DNA from 2 places in the Paenibacillus sp. OAS669 genome. Region 1 is predicted to be linked to the other one. Evidence: predicted binding sites of a transcription regulator. Region 1 holds the regulator's gene; the other holds the start of a gene.
The links. Region 1 encodes Rex, which represses fermentation and respiration genes when NADH is low (regulators of the CRP and FNR family bind a similar motif). Its sites were predicted from a motif close to TTGTGAAATATTTCACAA; they were not measured.
Positions count from the first base shown of each region.

Region 2: nadA (quinolinate synthase NadA) is a predicted target of Rex. The motif match lies at 2,050-2,067, and genes of this name have one in related genera.

Region 1 covers NZ_JADBDR010000015.1:5,990-10,108, forward strand. The annotation lists gene GGC63_RS26190 (inorganic phosphate transporter) at 1-215, shown strand, start outside; gene ltrA (group II intron reverse transcriptase/maturase) at 332-1,723, opposite strand; gene GGC63_RS26200 (redox-sensing transcriptional repressor Rex) at 2,192-2,812, opposite strand; gene dinG (ATP-dependent DNA helicase DinG) at 2,809-4,119, opposite strand, start outside.
Region 2 covers NZ_JADBDR010000025.1:43,496-47,614, forward strand. The annotation lists gene ftsH (ATP-dependent zinc metalloprotease FtsH) at 1-1,718, shown strand, start outside; gene nadA (quinolinate synthase NadA) at 2,121-3,059, shown strand; gene nadB (L-aspartate oxidase) at 3,154-4,119, shown strand, end outside.

The DNA.
Region 1 (4,119 bases):
CCATCGTGATTCAAGTATCTACAGCGATGGGAATGCCATTGTCCACAACGCATGTTATCTCGTCATCCATTATTGGGACTGGCGCAGTCATGAGATTCTATGACGTGAAGTGGGCCACCGTTACGAAAATGGTTATGACCTGGATCATTACAATCCCTATCAGCATGGTCCTATCGTTCATCATTTACAAAATTATTTTCCAATTAACCTCATAAGATATAAAATAACATCGGATACTTTAAGTTCCCTATAATCGAGTAGGAGGGGGTGATTAACCCCCGTCCTCTCACACCACCGTACATGCGGGTCCGCATACGGCGGTTCCAAAAGGTTAACAAAGCTCCAAGTAACGAGAAAGTAAACTTTTCAGCCCTTTCGATTCCCAGTGGGACGTCGGAAGGGCGTTGTTTGTGTTTCGAGACATTTCCCATGCTCCTCGCCGGGAGTTGGCCATTTTTAAGACCGCCCATTCAGGGACTCCGAGTGCTCGAAGTTCACGAATGCGAGTTTTCACACGCTTCCATTGTTTCCAGAGGCACATTCGCAATCGTCGTCGAATCCATTGGTCGAATCTCTTGCAATGGTTCTTCGCCGAAGCGAGTCGGAAGTATCCCATCCATCCCATGAGGTATCGGTTGAGCCGGGTGATGCGGTCATCCATCGACATCGAGCGTGTTCGATCCGTTAGTTCCCTTATCTTCTCCTTGAATCGGGAGATCGTTTTGGGAGCAAGCCGGATCGTCACCTGTCTGTTTGATAAGAAGCTAAAGCCGAGGAACTTCCGATTCCATGGCCGATCCACTGCACTCTTGTCACGATTCACTTTCAATTTCAGCTTTCCTTCCACAAATCCAATAACCGATTCTATGACACGTTCTCCGGCCCGTCTGCTGGCGACGAAGATGTTACAATCGTCCGCATAGCGGACAAACTTGTGCCCCCGTTTGGTTAGTTCTTTATCTAGGTCATCCAGCAGGATGTTTGCTAATAATGGACTTAAAGGGCCGCCCTGCGGTGTTCCCTCCTCCGTTTTCTGGCAAACTCCACCTTCCATTACTCCGGCGTTCAGGTAGGCACGGATTAGTCTCAGGATTCGCTTATCCGCCACTTTCCTTGCCACTCTTGCCATGAGAATGTCATGATTTACCCGGTCAAAGAATTTCTCCAAATCCATATCCACGATCCACCGAAGACCGTTTTGTATGTATTGCTGGGCTTGCTTTACCGCGTCATGCGCTCTCTTTCCCGGTCTAAAGCCGTAGCTGTACCATGAAAAGTGAGCGTCAAAGATCGAGTTCATGACCTGCAGAAGTGCTTGTTGAAGGAGTCTATCCATTACGGTCGGGATACCAAGTAGCCGTACTCCGCCTCCGGGTTTGGGGATTTCCACCCGTTTGACAGGCATAGGTTTGTAGGTTCCCGCGAGAAGTTCGGCTTTCACCGTCTCCCAGTGCGTCTTCAGGTAAGCTTGTAGCTCCGTTACCGTTACTCCGTCCACCCCGGGTGCTCCTCCATTTTGGACCACTCGCTTGTAGGCGAGCAAAAGGTTTTCCCTTTCGAGCATCCGCTCCAACAAGTCGTTACGGACTTCGCGAGAGGAAGGGACGATTTGTGCCGACGAAGAACTCGGCGCTCCGGCATACCCTGACGGCTTCACCGCTTCTCTTTGCCGCAAGCTCTCTTGCGAGATATTCTGCTGTCGTTGCTCTTCATGCGAACGCATCGGTTTCCTCTCTCCTTTCGGTTCGGCCCTTCCGGTTTCCGACGTCCCGTACTTCCGTACTATGGCCTCTGCTGACTCCTGCGGATTCAGCGCGGCCTTACAGCCGCGGTTACGAAGTAACTTCGCGTGTTCCGCAGGTCTCCCCAGATAAGAACGTCATCTTTCCGCCCGCGCTCGCCCAAGTTTACGGCTGTAGCCTTTGGCAGCTTTGGATTTTGTCATGGTATGGTGACTCATCCGACTGCAACCGCCTCAAATTGGATTCGTGTACCTCAAGCCGTGCGTTTGCCTCCAGCTTCCTTCAGATTCCGCCTCACGGCGGACACCCTTGCTCTTGGCTAATGGTAGGCGCTTGCCAGCCCCCATTCCGGACTTTCACCGTAGAGATGACGCCCATGCTGGGCGTACATAGCAAAAAAGCCTACAGATTTGTAGGCTTCTTTATATTATCGGCAGCGTCGCGTTTATTCAATCCAAATAATAGGCTAAGCTTTGCAGCTCGGTTGTAAAATCCGCATGATGAACCCGAATTTCATTGGGTACCTTGATGATCATTGGCGCAAAATTCAGTATCGCTTCTACCCCGGCCTCAACGAACTGATTAGCCACATTTTGCGCTTCCGCCGCAGGTACGGTAATGATCCCGATACGAACATGAAGCGATTGGATCGTTTCCTTCAGCTCGTTCATCGGCTTGACCTTCAGATTGTTGATGGATTCGCCTACTTTAGTCTCGGAAGCGTCGAACACAGCGACAATTTTCATATTGTCCTTTAAATAAGCATTGTAATTGCACAACGCCCGGCCCAAGTTCCCCGCTCCGACCAAAGCAACCGGAATCACCTTATCCAGCTTTAAAATTTGACGTATTTTTTCGATCAAATAAGCGACATCGTAGCCGATTCCTTTTTTGCCGAACTCGCCGAAATAAGCTAAATCCTTGCGGATTTGCGCAGGATTCAAGTCAAGCTTCTGACCCAAATCCTGCGAGGATACCGTATGGACACTCTTCTTGCTCAATTCATTAAGAAACCGTAAATAAATAGGCAGTCTTCTTACCACTGCTTCGGATATTTTTAATGTTTTCATGCACCGTTTTCCCCCATCCACTGCTTAATTCTTGATACCAATTGTTTGGTTGGCATGTGTTCGATTTTGGGGCCGGGCAGCGAGTACAAAAAGTACTTCCCATAAGTCGTATCAATGACGCGAGTGTCATAAATGATAACAATGCCTTTGTCCTTGGCCGTCCGCACCAATCTTCCGAAGCCTTGCTTGAATCGGATCACCGCCTGCGGAACCGACAGCTTCATGAAAGCATTCTGATTCAGCTTTTTTAAATTTTCCGTTTTGGCTTCCACCAAGGGATGGTTAGGCGGCTGGAACGGCAGCCGGACGATAGCCAGACACGTAAGAGCATCTCCAGGTATATCTACTCCTTCCCAGAAGCTGCTCGTTCCCAACAAGACGCTTGCGGGATTATTCTGGAATAATCGCGTCAATTTGCTGCGATTACTGCTGTCGACACCCTGTCCCAATACTTGAATCCCGAACGGGCTCAGAACGTCCTTTAAAGCCGCGTGAGCAAGCTTCAGCATTCTATTGGACGTAAATAATACGAGCATCCTTCCCTTGGTCTCGAGAGCTACTTCAGCCAGAGATTGGGTCAAATGATCGACAAATTGCTTCTCCCCAGAATTTCCCCGAATACTAGGGAAATCTCTCGGTATCGCTACCAGCGCCTGCTGGCGGTAATTGAACGGAGACGGGAGCTGTACCGTCTTCAGCTTGCCGTCGGTGTCTTTGATATCCAGTCCCAGCTGCTCGGCGGTATAATCGAAGGATTTGCCCACAGACAGAGTGGCTGACGTCATAATGACGCTATCCTTTACGTCGAAAAATTGCTGCTGCAGCATCGGGCTGACATCGATCGGTACGCATACCAGCTGCAGCGATTTGCTCTTATTGAATTGCCCCGCTTCCAGCCAATAAACATAATTGTCATCAGGCATCGTCATGAAGAAATGCAGATTATCGCGTTGACGATACAGCTCCTTGACAGCCCCGGAGATATCGGTAACTGTGCCTTGCAGATCAAGCTCCTCTTGCATTTCCTTCATTTCGGAGAGGAGCTTATCCAGCTTTTTCAACACCTCTGTCGCATTGAGATAAATGTTATCCTCGTGAACAAGCAGCTTGTCCCATGCCGCCGGCGTTTCCCCTTTTTTGATCCGGTAGACAAGCTGCCCTCCTTCCGTCTGGGAAGGATCGGAACGAACCGCCAGTAATTGGTACAGCAGCTCAGAGAGCTCATCCCAATCTTCCTTGATCTTCACCAGCTTGGGAGTGATGGCGTCGATGGTTTCGCACCAGGACTGCGCTTTCTCCGAAGGCTC
Region 2 (4,119 bases), on a different contig from region 1:
AGAATTTCGAAACCCGGGCGCCTTACGACCAAGAAACCGTTACTTTGATCGAGAAGAGCGACGTGCCTAACATCGTCATCGAGAAAATGGAAGGGGACAATGTCTGGATCAGTTTCCTTACCTCCATTATTCCGTTTGTCATTATTTTCATCCTGTTCTTCTTCCTGTTGAATCAGGCGCAGGGTGGCGGCGGTAAGGTGATGAATTTCGGAAAAAGCCGCGCGAGGCTTTATAATGAAGAGAAGAAGCGCGTGACCTTTGAGGATGTAGCGGGGGCAGACGAAGAAAAGCAAGAGCTTGTGGAAGTAGTCGAATTTTTGAAGGATCCTCGCAAGTTTGCTGCCGTAGGAGCCAGAATTCCTAAAGGGGTTCTGTTGAATGGTCCTCCGGGAACGGGTAAAACTTTGCTGGCGCGAGCGGTTGCCGGTGAAGCAGGAGTTCCGTTCTTCAGCATAAGCGGTTCCGATTTCGTAGAAATGTTCGTCGGTGTGGGTGCATCCCGTGTCCGCGATTTGTTCGAAAACGCTAAGAAAAATGCACCTTGTATTATATTTATAGACGAGATTGACGCTGTAGGCCGTCAGCGCGGCGCCGGTTTGGGCGGCGGTCATGACGAGCGGGAGCAGACTCTCAACCAGCTCCTCGTGGAGATGGACGGATTCGGAGCGAATGAAGGGATTATTATCGTCGCGGCTACCAACCGGCCGGATATTCTAGACCCTGCGCTGCTTCGTCCGGGACGCTTTGACCGTCAAATTACGGTGGATCGTCCGGATGTCAAGGGCCGTGAAGCGGTACTCAAGGTACATGCTCGCAACAAGCCTTTGAATAAAGATGTTAAACTGGATGTGCTGGCGAGATACACAACAGGCTTTACAGGCGCTGACCTGGAGAACCTGCTCAATGAGGCTGCATTGATCGCGGCCCGCCGCAACCGGAAAGATATCTCTATGGAAGAGCTGGATGAAGCGTTCGACCGCGTTATTGTCGGTACGCAGAAGAAAGCTCGCGTCATCAGCGAACGCGAGAAGCGCATGGTGGCTTTCCACGAAGCCGGGCACACAATTATCGGCTACCATTTGGAGAATGCCGATATGGTCCACAAGGTTACGATTATTCCTCGCGGTCGTGCAGGCGGCTATGTCATGATGCTGCCTAAGGAAGGCGAAGACCGGATGATGAATACCAAGAACGAGCTTCTTGATAAAGTTACCGGTTTGCTGGGCGGACGCGTATCCGAGGAGCTGTTTATCGGCGAGATCGGTACTGGCGCGTACAGCGACTTCCAACGGGCAACCGGCATTGTACGCAAGATGATTATGGAATACGGCATGAGCGATAAGCTGGGTCCTATGCAGTTTGGTAATGTTCAGGGGCAAGTGTTCCTGGGCCGTGATTTCGGGCATGAGCAAAACTACAGTGATGCGATTGCCTATGAAATCGACCAAGAGATGCAGACGATCATCCGCAGCTGCTATGCCAGAGCAAAAGAAACGCTTGAGAAGTACGCGGATCAGGTTCGCCTGATTGCCGAAACCTTGCTCGAGAAGGAAACCCTCGAGAAAGAACAAATCAAGCAGCTCATCGAGAACGGCAGGCTGGATGATGCCGGCTCTGAAGTGAAGGTGAACATTGTCGGTCAACAGCAAACGGCAGATGCCAACAAGCTGGACTTCGACAAAGGTACTTCCGATGAGGAAGATAAAGAGAACAAATAAAGAGACACAGAACCGGAAGGCGAATGCCTTTCGGTTTTTTTGCGCCGTAGCTGTCTAGACACCACTTTCCCGTTAACAGATAAACAACTTGTTTACGAAACGGGGGGTTGCTGAAGCGAAGCTTAAGGTCTCAACTTTATGGAAGTACATCAGCGAGACAATGCACCCATTTTCACTGTCTTTATTTAGCCTTAACATAGAAACTGGACACTAGAGACCAAAGCACGGAACAACACCGTCATCTGCTGAATGAATTCGGGTATTTTGTTGTTATTTGAGCATTGACACCACCGGGGATGTTGTGTAAATTAGTTGTAAATCTTCAAACAATATGTGAACATTTTCACGACTTAGTTGTTAAATAAAAAGGGGCATAGGGACGGAAAGGATGGTAATGCGACGATGGAAGCATTAGCTCTGGAGCGCAAGGAAGAACAGAAAAGGGAGCTTAAGGAACGAATTGCTCAATTGAAGAAGGAACGCAACGCTATTATTCTTGCTCATTATTACCAACGTGATGAAATTCAAGAAATTGCTGATTTTCGCGGCGATTCTTTTTTGCTGGCCCAAAAGGCGGCATCGACCGACGCTGACGTTATTGTATTTTGCGGCGTTCATTTTATGGGCGAAAGCGCAAAAATACTGGCTCCGAACAAAACTGTTCTGATACCGGATGAGAGAGCGGGCTGTCCGATGGCCGATATGGTCAATGTGGATGGACTCCGTGCACTGAAGAAGCAGCATCCGAATGCCAAAGTGGTAGCTTACATTAACACTTCGGCAGATGTGAAATCCGAAACCGATATTTGCTGTACCTCGGCTAATGCTATCAAAGTCATTAACTCCGTCGACTCCGATGAGATCATCTGGGTGCCTGATAAAAACCTGGGTGATTACGTTTCCAAATTTACGGACAAAAAAGTCATTATTTGGGAAGGATATTGCAACACTCATGACATGTTAACCGTCAAAGATGTAGAGGAAATGAAAGCTCTCCATCCGAATGCCCAATTTGTGGTTCATCCGGAATGCCGCCCTGAAGTGGTGAAGCTGGGTGATTTTGTAGGCAGTACGACAGCCATTATCAAGTACTGTAAGGAATCTGACTGCCAAGAATTTATTGTTGGCACGGAAGACGGTACAGGATATCAGCTTCGCTTGGATAGTCCGAATAAGAAGTTCCATTTCGCAACAAAATATTTGGTTTGTCCGAATATGAAAGTCAACAATTTAAAAAAGGTTGCCAAATGTTTGGAGACGATGCAGCCGCAAATTTATGTACCGCCGCACATCGCAGAACAAGCCAAGGCGTCCCTGGAGCGCATGCTACAAGTGAAGTAGCATGCGCTACTCTCTTGTTTGTGTCAGTATGCATAAGCTCTATTTCCTTTGAAGCTTTTAACCATTTTTGGGCATTAAAGAAGGAGAGCGTATCATGATTCCACGTTATTTAGTCGACTTTCAACTGGACGAGCTGCCTCAAGTACATACAGATGTCATCGTTATCGGTGCGGGTATCGCCGGGCTTTTTACCGCTATTAAAGCCAGTCAGCATTTTAAAGTGCTGATGGTCACCAAAAAGTCGCTGTTGGACAGCAATACACGCTATGCTCAGGGGGGAATCGCCGCCGTAATTTCCGACGAGGACTCCCCCGAATACCACCACCAGGATACGCTGAACGCCGGGGCCGGGTTGTGCTCCTCAGCCGCGGTCAACGTCTTGGTGCATGAAGGCCCTGCCGGAGTTCAAGACCTGATTCAGATGGGGACGCAGTTCGATCTGGAGGATGGAGTGTTTGCCCTGACCAAGGAAGGGGCGCACAGCCAACGCCGGATTTTGCACGCTCATGGAGACGCAACGGGTGCGGAAATCGTCCGCGCCTTATCGGAAAAGACGAAGCAGCATCCGAATATCGAGCTGTGGGATGATCATTTTGTTATTGATCTGATTACGCAAGACGGGGAATGCTATGGAGCATTGGTTCAAAAGCCGGACGGGCAAAAAGTATTTGTACGTGCTAACGCAACCATCCTGTGTACTGGAGGAGCCGGGCAGTTGTTCCGCTATACAACGAACCCGGATATTGCGACTGCCGACGGAATCGCTATCGCGTATCGTGCCGGGGCTCTCATTCAGGATATGGAATTTGTTCAATTCCATCCGACAGCGTTATGCTACCCGGGCGCTCCAAGGTTCTTGGTTTCTGAAGCGGTACGCGGCGAAGGGGCTATATTAAGAAACATTAACGGCGAACGCTTTATGGAGAAGTACGATCCTCAGCTGGAGCTGGCCCCCAGGGACATTGTAGCGCGAGCGATTGTCAACGAAATGGAGCAGACGAAGTCGACCTTCGTTTATATTGATTTTACCCATGAGTCGGAAGAAACGGTGAAGCACCGG